Regions from separate parts of the Salipaludibacillus sp. CF4.18 genome, predicted to be linked through region 1. Evidence: predicted binding sites of a transcription regulator. Region 1 holds the regulator's gene; each other region holds the start of a gene.
What was found. Region 1 encodes Rex, which represses fermentation and respiration genes when NADH is low (regulators of the CRP and FNR family bind a similar motif). Its sites were predicted from a motif close to TTGTGAAATATTTCACAA; they were not measured.
Positions count from the first base shown of each region.

Region 2: the regulator Rex is predicted to act here: its motif matches at 1,493-1,510, upstream of ACHABW_RS12855 (DUF1858 domain-containing protein).
Region 3: the regulator Rex is predicted to act here: its motif matches at 1,547-1,564, upstream of nirB (nitrite reductase large subunit NirB).
Region 4: the regulator Rex is predicted to act here: its motif matches at 1,884-1,901, upstream of adhE (bifunctional acetaldehyde-CoA/alcohol dehydrogenase).

Region 1 is NZ_JBIMEV010000075.1:5,486-8,703, forward strand. It holds gene ACHABW_RS23620 (lysostaphin resistance A-like protein) at 63-794, shown strand; gene ACHABW_RS23625 (YdiK family protein) at 794-991, shown strand; gene ACHABW_RS23630 (redox-sensing transcriptional repressor Rex) at 1,057-1,692, opposite strand; gene moaC (cyclic pyranopterin monophosphate synthase MoaC) at 1,772-2,254, opposite strand; gene ACHABW_RS23640 (ABC-F family ATP-binding cassette domain-containing protein) at 2,403-3,218, shown strand, end outside.
Region 2 is NZ_JBIMEV010000018.1:68,301-71,518, reverse strand. It holds gene ACHABW_RS12860 (DUF438 domain-containing protein) at 1-1,171, opposite strand, end outside; gene ACHABW_RS12855 (DUF1858 domain-containing protein) at 1,185-1,409, opposite strand; gene ACHABW_RS12850 (M42 family metallopeptidase) at 1,668-2,714, shown strand; gene ACHABW_RS12845 (shikimate dehydrogenase) at 2,972-3,218, shown strand, end outside.
Region 3 is NZ_JBIMEV010000019.1:70,830-74,047, forward strand. It holds gene nirB (nitrite reductase large subunit NirB) at 1-1,524, opposite strand, end outside; gene ACHABW_RS13255 (mechanosensitive ion channel family protein) at 1,941-2,864, shown strand; partial or broken gene ACHABW_RS13260 (BCCT family transporter) at 3,007-3,218, shown strand, end outside.
Region 4 is NZ_JBIMEV010000013.1:1,776-4,993, reverse strand. It holds gene adhE (bifunctional acetaldehyde-CoA/alcohol dehydrogenase) at 1-1,861, opposite strand, end outside; gene ACHABW_RS10520 (hypothetical protein) at 2,105-3,061, opposite strand.

The DNA.
Region 1 (3,218 bases):
AAAAGCTTGCTAATTTGAACACTTGCTAAAAATGATTTACTTATTATAAAGGAGAATGCCCGTTGACGAAAAAATACTGGCTCATACTATTTGCGTTTGTTTTAACACAGCTTTCGCCGATTGTAATCATTCCACTTATGATGGTATCCGGTTACTCAGGAACAGAAGAAGAGCTGTCCGGACTCTCACTATTTATTGGTTTTACAATTGGTTTCCTGCTCATTTCTTTTATTGCCTTTAAATCAAAACCTGATCGTGCCTTTATGGAGAATCGTGCTGATGCCGGCACAACTATAGGTTGGTCGCTCTTAGGTATTATTTTAGCTTTTGCTTCACAGTACATTGCTTCCATCATTAATACTCTTCTGTTGGGTATTGAACCCGGATCTGAAAACACAGAAATGATTGTGGACATGGCTACCAGCGTTCCATTGATGATGCTTGCAGTCGCTGTATTTGCTCCAGTCATGGAAGAGATTGTTTTTCGCATGGTCATCTTCGGAAGTTTATTTAAACGATTTGGGTTTTGGATTGCATCCATCTCCAGTGGTTTAATTTTTGCTGTCGTGCACTGGGATTTTGAAAACCTTCTTGTTTATCTTTCAATGGGAATTGTCTTTGCCTTCCTATATGTAAAAACAAAACGTATTATTGTTCCGATTATTGCACACGTTGGAATTAATTCATTCGTCATGATTGTTCAGGTCATTTATGGCGAAGAGCTGCAAGATTTACTAGAACAGCTGGAAGAAACGGAACAGACTGTTCAAGCGATACTAGGAGGTCTTTTCTAATGACTAAATCTCCCCGATTTTTCGGTTATATTTATTTATTTCTAGGAACATTATTTCTTTTCTTTGCAATACAGTCCGCTGGAGAAACAGCCGGCTGGGATGTTTGGACGGTTATTCTTATGGCATTTGCGGCGATTGATTACATGATAGCTTTTCGCTATTTTGCAACTGCCGCACGAAAACGTCAGAAAAAATAAAACTACATTAAAAAAAAGGGGAGGGAAAGGATCAACTATGATCCTTTCCCTCCCCTTTCTTATATTTATAACGGATAATGCTTCAAAAAGTAAATGAGCGATTGAAGCTCGACGGACAGATCAATATGATGAACCCGGATATGCTCCGGAACCGATAAACGTGCAGGGGTAAAATTAAGAATCCCTTTTATCCCCGAGTCCACAAGATGGTCAGCGATGTTTTGCGCTACATTCGATGGTACGGTAAGAATCGCCACGTCCACATTTCCACCTACTCGGTCCTTGAAGGTGTCCAAATGATAAATTGGAACCCCACTAATTGTTGTGCCCACGATGCTCTCATCCACATCAAAAGCCATTTCAATTCGCGTATTATTCGTTTTACTGAAATTATAATTGAGTAACGCAGTACCAAGGTTACCTACCCCGACAAGCGTAACTTTCGTTAATTCATCCTGGTCCAGCGTTTCCCGGAAAAAGGACAATAAGTAATTTACATTATATCCGTACCCTTTTTTCCCGAGTGCCCCAAAATAAGAAAAATCTCTTCGTATCGTAGCGGAATCAACTTTAACCGCTTCGCTTAACTCGGAAGAGGAAACACGGTGTTTTCCGGAAGCTTGCAAGCCTTCTAAGAAACGATAATATAATGGTAACCGCCTTGCTGTTGCCTGCGGGATTTTGGCCTGATCAATGTCCATAGTTATTTTCCTCCAGTTCTATGTAGCACTTCTAAATCTTCTGTTCTCTCATTTTACATGAATACTATGTTTGGATTTATTAATCTCTTTTGAAGTCACCGTTTTTCCCACCTGTTTTTTGCAATAAATACGTTTCTCCTATCATCATACCCTTATCCACAGCCTTACACATATCATAGATAGTCAGTGCCGTTGCAGACGCTGATGTTAACGCTTCCATTTCAACACCTGTGCTACCTTTTGTTTTCACACTTACTTCTATCGCCAGAATGTACAAGTCATCCTTAACATTCCAGTCAAAACGGATATCCACACCCGATAAAGATAAAGGGTGACACATAGGGATCCATTGCGATGTATTTTTTGCGGCCATAATTCCCGCTACTTGCGCGACAGCTAATACATCCCCTTTTTTCATCGATCCTTGTTGAATACCTTCGTATATTTCTTTATTTACTTGAATACTTGATTTGGCCACTGCCGTTCGTACCGTTTCGTCTTTATCTGAAATATCTACCATTTTCGCACGGCCTTGTTCATTAAAATGTGTAAATGAATCCATCGTTCTTCCCCCTCTTTCTATTGCTTCTATTGTACACTATTCTTTCACATTCTGCACATTGAAACGCTGGAGGGTTGCGGTAATTGATGCTTATCATATACACTTATCATGTGAAAAGGTACGGCATTTAAGGTGAGGATGAACTATCATGATTTTATTACAATGTGTGCAACTATCGAAAGCATATGGAACCGATGAAATACTATCAAATGTAAAACTGGAAATAAAAAGTCGCGAGAGAGTCGCTTTAGTTGGTAGAAACGGTGCCGGTAAATCCACCCTCCTGAAAATTATCACAGGCGAACTTTCCTATGATTCGGGGGATCTGATCATACCAAAGGAAGTGGAAGTAGGCTATCTAGCGCAAGACAGTGGCTTAAACTCGTCTCGTTCGATATGGGATGAGATGCTTCTTGTTTTTGAACCGCTCAAGAAGATGGAACAGAAACTTCGTAAGCTAGAAGAAAAAATGAGCGATCCGGACAGGTCTGATTTCGAGAAAATTCTTGAGGAGTATGATCAATTACAACAAGACTTTAAAGACAGTGGAGGCTTTCAATACGAGGCAGATATTCGCAGCATTTTGTCAGGACTTCATTTCAGCAATTTTGATTATGAAACTCCGATTCATTCGTTAAGCGGTGGACAAAAAACAAGATTAGCATTAGGAAAACTATTGCTTTCCGCTCCTGACTTATTAGTATTGGACGAGCCAACCAACCACTTAGACATTCAAACGCTCACATGGTTAGAGCAGTATCTTTCCAGCTATGACGGTTCGATTTTAATCGTCTCCCACGACCGTTATTTCTTGGATCGCGTTGTCGACAATGTGTATGAACTGTCTTTTCAAAAGACTGTGAAATATCCCGGTAACTATTCAAAGTATTTGGAAGAAAAAGCACTTCGCCATGAACAGGAAATGAAAATATTTGAAAAACAGCAAGGCGAAGTAAAGAAACTC
Region 2 (3,218 bases), on a different contig from region 1:
CAGTTCCTTTGTATTCACCTTGTTCATTACGAATAGCGAAATAACGGATCAAAACAAATTTATCTTTTAATGGAATCCAAAAGTCTTCCAAATCTTTTTTGCCAGATTTAAAATCATCGAGAAGTGCATTCACTATATGGGCACTCTGCGGAGGGTGACAATTTTGAACAGTTCGACCAATGACTGATTTAGTGCGATGAAAAACGCGTTCCTTCCCGTGTGAAAAATAACGGACCACATCATTTTCATCAATCATCGTAATATCAACCGGAAGATGATTCATCATCAACTCTAGTTGTTCCACGGATAAGATCCCGGTTTCCAGCTGAATGACACCTTCTTTCATAAATGCATCAGCAGTTAAATCGGCTCGTTCAGGCTGCCAAGGGGCTGGAGATTCAATGAATGTATACCCAATCACATCACCTTCTTTTTCAATCTTTAGCCACTCGTCCTCGGTAAGTTTTTCGACAGCCATTGGAAGAAGGATATTTTCCTCCTTGTAAATCATTTCAGATACTTCGTGGATGATTTCATCCAGCAATGGGAGTATCTCAGATGTGTTCAAAGGATCTTCGATTAACTGGGTTTTCGTTGTCTTTATCGTGGCACGAATTCGGTCATCTACTCCCCACATTACTTTTGTGGGACCAAATATCCCGTATCTTTCCAAGTAGGGAAATAGGAGGTTTTCTTTTCGACTATAATGGTTATCTATCTCTAGAAGTTCGGTCAAATCCGTGAGTAGTTTAGAAATAACCTCTTCTTCTAAATGTCTTTTCTCATATTGATCCCGATGTAACTTTAGTCTGAAATTAACGTGTCGATCAATTTCTTTATTCTCTTGGAAAAAAGTGTGAACAGGATGTCCTTTCTGAAGTTGAGGCTCATTTGCTGCGTGAATCTCTTCAATGGATACTTTAAATACAGCGGTATGCACGGAACACAACCGTTGAACTTCTTCCACGGAAATGCCTTCTTCTTCCATTAAAGACTGCTCCATTTGTGAAATTTCACTGACACTTATATGATCAGTTGCCTTCTCAAACCTAGCTCTTACTTCTTCAATATTTTTTCCGTCATGCAGTTCTTTGATAATATCTTTCAATAACGCTTGTCGCTCCGTTTTTTCCAGCGAATCCATTTCACGGTTGTTGATTATTTCACTCATGATTTCTCCCCCTTTAATCCGTCAATTTAAATCCTTGTTGCTCTAACTGTTTACTAACCTTTTCCACCGAAAACCCCATTGCTCGGCATCCTTTGGAGATAGTCATGATTCTTCCGGCTGATTGAATCATTCCGGGCTTGGTAATATTGACGAAACCTATGTCTCTCATAATATTTATCAAATCAGGGTGAGCTGTACATAATTCTAAAATGGATGTTCTCAACGAAATTTCCTTCATAGGAATAATCACCTCTTATAGATGTCGTTTTCTAATTGATAACTGCTTTCAATAAAATAGTATCATGTGTATATCACCCAAGGTTGTGATTTTAATCACAAACAAAAATAAAAGAGATTAAAAAAGGGGTTTGCCCCCCCCATATATTGGAAGGTGCTGAAGCTTCGGATGATTCAATCTTAATGCCTGCAGTGAACCTTAGCTTCAGGTTTGCTATAATGGAAGGAACTAGAACATCAATCGATTGGAGAAGGTACAATGAGTTATCCGAACATCATGAAGACAATGGAGTTAATCAAGGAATTGGTGGAAATTCCTAGTCCTTCTGGACATACAAATGAAGTTATTACATATGTTGAAAATTTCTTAAAAGATTTGCAAGTCACAACAACACGCAATCGAAAGGGAGGATTAATCGCAACGATTCCAGGGAAGGAAACCGCGGAACAGCGTATGCTGACGGCTCATGTTGATACACTTGGAGCGATCGTGAAAGAGATAAAACCAAGTGGCAGACTAAAGCTTGATTTGATCGGGGGTTTTAAATTCAATGCGATCGAAGGGGAGTACTGTCAAATTGAAACGTCTTCCGGTAAAAAGTATAGTGGTACAATTTTAATGCATCAAACTTCTGTGCATGTATATAAAGATGCCGGTGAAGCCAAACGAAATCAAGCAAATATGGAAGTAAGAATCGATGAAATAGTTCACAATGAAGAGGATGTTCACGCACTGGGTATTGAGATCGGTGACTTTGTTTCCTTCGATCCGCGTGCGCAAATCTTACCAAGCGGATTTATTAAATCAAGACATTTGGATGATAAAGCGAGTGTCGGGATTTTATTACAATTAATCAAACAAATTAAAACAGATCAGACAGAATTACCTTATACGACCCAGTTCCTGATTTCAAATAACGAAGAAATAGGTTATGGAGGTAATTCAAATATCCCCCCAGAAACGGTCGAATATTTAGCAGTCGATATGGGAGCGATGGGGGATGGTCAAACGACAGACGAATACACCGTCTCTATTTGTGCAAAAGATGCGAGCGGACCTTATCACTTTGAGTTGCGGAAACGTTTGGTAGCCTTAGCGAAAGAAAACGGTATTGGATATAAGGTCGACATTTATCCGTATTACGGTTCCGATGCATCAGCAGCGATACGGGCAGGAAACGATATTGTTCATGGACTTATTGGACCTGGAATTGATTCCTCTCATGCGTATGAGCGAACACATCAGTCTTCGATTGAAGAGACAACGAAACTATTGTGGCACTATTTGCAGTCAGATATGGTATAGGAAAAACTTTAGAGCAGTCTGCTAAAATAAAGCTTGGGTTCCGATTAATACATTCATAATTAAAAAAGGTTGTGGCAAAAGTCTATATTGACTTGTTGCCACAACCTTTTTTTGCAGCAGTATAAATGTCTTATTTCCTCTTAATCTCAAATCTAGTACGCAAAATATTCGGGAAATTTAAAGGCGACATTGAACAAAAGTTATTTTCATTGTAACATTATGATATTAGATCGATCTAATTAAAGGAGGATAATGAAATGTCTGATCTTGAACGTATTGATGGTAGAACAAAGTTGATTGGACTCATTGCTACACCCATTGGTCATTCTTTAGCTCCGGTTATGCATAATATGGCATATCGAAAAATGGGGTTAAATTTCGCTTATATTGCTTTTGAAGTTGGGAACGATCAGTTGGATGATGCAGTTACGGGGATGCGTGCTTTGAATGTAGGAGGATTCAACGTATCTATGCCTAATAAAACAAAAATCCTTCCTCTTTTGG
Region 3 (3,218 bases), on a different contig from region 1:
TACATGACGAACTTCCTTCGGTGACTGAAAACCTTTGATTTTTATTTCAGCCACAACTTCATCACGAGACATATGTGTACACTCACACATGCCACTTTGTTGTGCGGCAGCGTCGAAGCTGTCACCCAAAGTAAGCGCAAGAATACCCTCGACCACCGGGCGACATTTACCACAAGATGCGCCTGCTTTAGTGCAAGTTTTCACTTCATCAAAAGACGTTAAACTCTCTTCTAATATTGATTGAACAATTTTTCCTTTAGTAACACCATTACATCCACAGACAGTCTCCTCAGCAGGCATTTCCGCCAGCATAGCAGAATCATCTTCTTCTCCAGCCTTTTGTAAAACGGAAGCAGTCGTAAACTCTGAAATATCCGTACCTTTTTTCAACATGGAAAACAAACGATTCCCATCACTCGCGTCTCCGTAAAGAACAATTCCTACTACTTTATTATTCGTTACTAATATTTTTTTGTATACTCTAGCGACAGCGTCTTGCACGACGATGGCATCTGTATCATCATCTTCCTGTATTTTACCCCCGGAAAATAAATCACAACCTGCTACCTTTAATTGTGTTGACAAAATAGTCCCGTGATATCCTGTACCTTGAATGCCGGTTAACTGATCGGCGAGTGCTCTACCTTGTTCATATAATGGAGCGACCAATCCATACGCAATCCCTTGATGCTCAGCACATTCACCAACCGCATAAATAGAAGGATCAGTAGTTCTCATATGGTCATCTACAACAATCGCTCTCTTTACTTCAAGACCTGATTCTTTTGCGAGCGAAACGTTAGGACGAATACCGACAGCCATAACGACTAAATCGCAAGCTAACTCTTCTTCGTCTTTAAAGCGAATGCCATCAACACAAGCATTACCGAGAATTTCTACAGTTTGTTTTTCCATTTTAAACTTCATGCCTTGTTTTTCTAAATCTTTCTTTAGCATTCTAGCTGCCGGTGCATCTAATTGCTGTTCCATTAAAGTCGGTAAAAGATGGACAACATAGACTTCCATTCCTCGGTCTATCAACCCTTTTGCAGCTTCTAAGCCTAGCAATCCTCCACCTATAACAACAGCTTTCTTTTTTGTTCTAGCGAATTCGATCATTTTTTCCGTGTCTTCGATTGTTCTGAAGCCAATAACTCCTTCTAAGTCTTTTCCTGGAAGTGGCAAAATAAATGAATCTGATCCAGTAGCTAAAATTAATTCATCATACGAAACCACATTTCCTTTGTCAGTTTTAATTATTTTTTCTGTTCGATCAATGGTAACTACCCTCTCTCCTGTGAGGAGTGTGATTTTATTTTCTTCGTACCACGAGAGATCATTAATGATAATTTCATTAAGCACTGTTTTTCCTTGTAGAACATTTGACAACATAATTCGATTATAGTTAGGATGGGGTTCGTCCCCAATAATAGTAATCTCATATTTCTGTGGATCTCTTTTCAAAATTTCCTTGATACTTCTAACTCCAGCCATTCCATTTCCAATCATGACAAGTTTTTTCATACTCTGCTACCTCCTTATACTCTTGCTCAATAATTCACATATGCTTTTAAAAAAATAGTTTGATCTCAACACGCTTATGTCGTTGATCTTATTTACTATAATCAAAGTATACACGAGTAATAAACAAAAAAAGAACGAAATTTTCAACAAATTATTGAACAATTTTGATTACGTTGGTTCAAATTTTAAATTTTGTTTTTATCTATAGATCCACTTTAATCCATTTCTAAACGGTCTGCTGTGATTTTAATCACACGTTTTCCATGTTTAGTAAAAACTGCATTGCATACTTTAAAACTTAGTGTCTTTTTTCTATGTTGTTGCTTTATTATCCGAAAAGCATACGACCTCGTTGATTAAATAGTTCTAATAGAGGGTAAAACACCATTATACGAATACATAAAAGGAGTTCAAAAATGACGGGACTATTTGATTTTATATCCACTAATACGACAATTTATAAATTAATCATCGCTTTGTTAGGCGTAATTATCATCTCTGTTATCGTTAGAATAATGAAAAAGACCTTGACTAGGTACGTTAAAGACCAGAATAATTGGTATAAAACAAGGAAAGCAACGAATATTTTTGGATTTATTCTAGCAGCTATATTTTTAGCCATTTTGTACAGCGATATGTTAGGCGGCATCACCGTTGTACTTGGTGTAGCCAGTGCTGGAATTGCGTTTTCTTTACGAGAAGTAATTGCCAGTATTGCTGGTTGGCTTACTATTTTAGTTGGTGGAATGTTTAAAACCGGTGACAGAGTTCAGCTTGGTGGTGTAACTGGAGATGTAATTGATCTTGGCGTTTTACGAACCACTGTCATGGAAACAGGTCAATGGGTTGATGCAGATTTATACAGTGGCAGAATTGTAAAGATTGCAAACAGTTTCGTATTTACACAACCAGTTTATAATTATTCCACGGATTTCCCTTTCTTATGGGATGAAATTACCCTTCCGATTAAATTTGGCAGCGATTATACAGTTACGAGAGAACTCATTCGTCAAGTGGCTATTGATCAATTAGGTGATTACAGTCAACAAACCAAAGAACATTGGGATTATATGGTACGGAAATTCATTATTGAAGATGCAACGACCGAACCTATGGTTACACTGACGGTGAACGATAACTGGGTTGAGTTTACGTTAAGATACATTGTGGAATACAAAGCTAGAAGATCAACAAAGGATACCCTATTTACAAATATACTGGAGAAAATCGAAGCGCAACCAGAAAAAGTACAGCTTGCTTCCGCAACCTTTGAAGTAGTTAGTACTCCCCCAGTAGATGTTAATATCAAAAACAAACCAGACACCATTGACAAATATTAAACTTGTTCTTTCATAGTTAAGTACGGACAGTGCCTTGCGCTGTTCGTGTTTCTTGTTGGACTTTTCTCAAGAAAAAAGGAGGAAATAAAAGATGAATATGATAGAAAAACTAAAGAAAAAAAGTGTGTTTCTTTTAGCAGTAATGATTGTCTTATCTGTTGTTGTTTGGGGTGCTATATCACCAGATGGCATGACAAACATAATGGAGCAAATCATGGATCAAATGGTACAACACTTTGGATGGCTCTATGTCATATCAACTGCTGTATTTATCGGTTTTTGTTTATTTCTTGGCTTCGGACCTTACCGACATATGAAGCCCGGTGATAAACAAGAAAAACCGGAATATTCCTA
Region 4 (3,218 bases), on a different contig from region 1:
TTTTATCAGTAATTACTGCAAATGAGGTGACTTCAGAGCCAGTTCCAGAAGTCGTTGGAATCGCAACAAACTTTGTTTTGTTTCCTAACTTCGGATATTTATATACTCGTTTACGAATATCAAGAAACTTTTGTTTTAAGCCTTGGAAATCAAGGTCTGGATACTCATAGAAAACCCACATTCCTTTTGCAGCATCCATGGCTGATCCTCCACCCAGGGTTATAATAACATCAGGCTCAAATGCCTTCATCGCTTCCGCACCGGCCATTACAGTTTCAATAGATGGGTCTGGTTCTACATCTGAAAAAATCTCATATTGTACTTTTTCCTCGCGCTTATTTAAATAATAAAGAACTTTATCTACATACCCCATTTTAATCATCATGGCATCTGTAACGATCATCGCACGAGAAATATCCGGCATTTTTTCTAAATACTGTGTAGAATTTTTTTCAAAGAAGATTTTTGGTGGAACTTTGAACCATTGCATATTGTTTTTCCTGTTTCCTACTTTTTTATAGTTCACAAGATTAACTGTACCAACGTTCTGAGACACAGAGTTAGAACCATATGAGCCGCAACCTAATGTTAAAGATGGAAGGTAACCATTATATATATCGCCTATTGCCCCTTGTGAAGATGGAGAATTGGCAATAATTCTTCCGGCTTTCATACGTAAGGCAAAATCACGAACGACATTGTCATTGGCTGAGTGGATCACAGCCGTGTGACCCAGGCCACCAAACTCTAACATTTCTTCGGCACGATCAAACCCTTCTTTTATATCTTTTACTTTAAAGCAAGCTAGGATCGGGCTTAGCTTTTCTCTTGATAACGGTGATTCTGGTCCAACTGTTTTCAACTCAGCAATTAATATCTTCGTATCAGGATGAACACTTAATCCTGCCATTTTTGCGATTTCTGCTGCTGGCATCCCTACAATTTTTGGATTCACCGCACATGTATTTTCATTGATAGCTAGTTCTTCAATTAGTTTCCGTTCATTGTTCGTTAAGAAATAACAATTATTTTTAATTAACTCATTTTTAGTCTGTTCGTAGATGACTTGATCAATAATAACTGCTTGTTCGGAAGCACATATCATACCGTTATCAAATGTTTTAGACAGAATTAAATCATTCACTGCTTGCTTAATATTTGCTGTTCTTTCGATATAGCAAGGTACATTCCCTGGCCCGACTCCTAAAGCCGGCTTCCCAGTACTATAAGCCGATTTAACCATTCCAGCTCCACCTGTCGCTAAAACAACGGCAACACCTGGATGATTCATTAGTTGTTGCGTTGCTTCAATAGATGGTTTCTCAATCCATTGAATGCATCCTTCAGGCGCTCCAGCTTTAAGTGCTGCTTCATAAAGTATTTCGGCTGCTTTTTGACTGCATTTTTGAGCGGATGGATGAAAAGCAAAAATAATCGGGTTTCTTGTTTTGATTGATATAAGAATTTTAAACAACGTCGTTGAAGTTGGATTCGTAACCGGGGTTACCCCAGCTATAACTCCTACTGGTTCGGCAATTTCAATCATTTCTTCATGTTCGTTTTCAGCAACAATACCTACTGTTTTATCGTACTTGATGGCATGATAAATGTATTCTGTTGCGAACATATTTTTGATAATTTTATCTTCGTAGACGCCTCTGTTTGTTTCCTCTACCGCCATCTTAGCTAACTGCATGTGTTGATCTGCCCCTGCCAAAGCCATCTCTTTTACAATGGTGTCAATGTGATTTTGATCAAAATTTAAAAATGCTTTATGGGCTTTTTTAGCTTTTTCCACCAACCTGTTAACCTCTTGTACAGCCTCTGTCACATTTTTTAATTTTTTCTCGTCAACGGCCATTTTAATTCCTCCTTTTAATTCATTGTGAAGCATTTCACAATTGTTTTTAAAAAAATATAATGGTAGTAGCCTTTTACAAATTTAGTATATCGTACATAATTTTATAAAGCTATAGTTATATTGTGAAAATATTCACATTCACAATGTTTCCGTTTTCATTATGGCTATTTAGTGAATTACGCTCACCTTTTATTGCTTTATGTAAACGAAATCCCCCAGTGTATTGGAGGATTTCGTCTGACATTAAGAAATAGGCTGTTTGCTATTGGCAGTACTTTTTAATAAAGTTATTGATATTAGTTTCTTAATGAAATATTCCAGATCTGCTTGCTCATACTCCGCTAAATGAAAAGAGTAATTATGATGAAGGTTCCATTTTTGTAAAATATATTGAATCCTCTCTGCATCTCTTTCTGTTAACATGTCATCATCACAAAGGATTTCTGTAAAAAGATAACCTGTATTCCAATCTACACACGTTTGGAAATCTATACTTAACTTAAATACATCGTTTCTAAGAGTATCTTCATTTAAGGAATTAACTTCTGTCATACACACAGTTAACAAATCTGGCCATTGCATCAATTCATGACGTTTCTGATAGGTTATTTGAATGAGACCTTCATAACGAAGTTGGTGGCGGTAATAAATTTGAAATACTCTTTCTTTGCAGTTGGGGGACTCACCCTCTACTTTAGAGACTTGTTGATCCGAAACAAGTAAGGAAAAGTCGTCCCAGGAAGTGTTCAAGTCTGCACCTAAGAATCCTTCTGTGAAAACAAGCAGTGCATCATGATACTTAGATCTTTCAATTCGATTTTTAAGGTTTATTTCCGTACTTTCTTGTTGTTCTATCACCTTTTTAGCAAGTGTTAAATCAATTTCGTACCAAGAAACATTAAAGTGATCAAGCATATTTTTATAAGCGGTAGGTATATTTTTCGCCCCTAGGATGACTTGTGAAATATTTGTTTTTTGTAGGAACATTTTTGAAAACTCATCCATAAAATAACCTAGTTCTTCTGAGGATAGATTTCCGTGAAAAAAATAAACTATTTTTTGTTTGTGGTTGTCCGTATACTCTAATTTAGTCATCCTTTGCGAAAAAAATGTTGTTGAATTTTTAAAGGAAAAATTAGATTCAACAACTAATTGTGGATATTTTTTCATAAGCATTACTAGGTCTTGGTCTGGTCGCATTTTTTCTGAACATCCTTTCTAATGGTCACTCACTTGAGCGTCCCACTAAATAAATTATCCTATATGAGTCAGGAATAAACCTTTTATTCTTCTAAGTAGAAAATACACATACCTTAAATAGTTAGGATATTCGAAACGCATTTCCACTCCTCCCTTT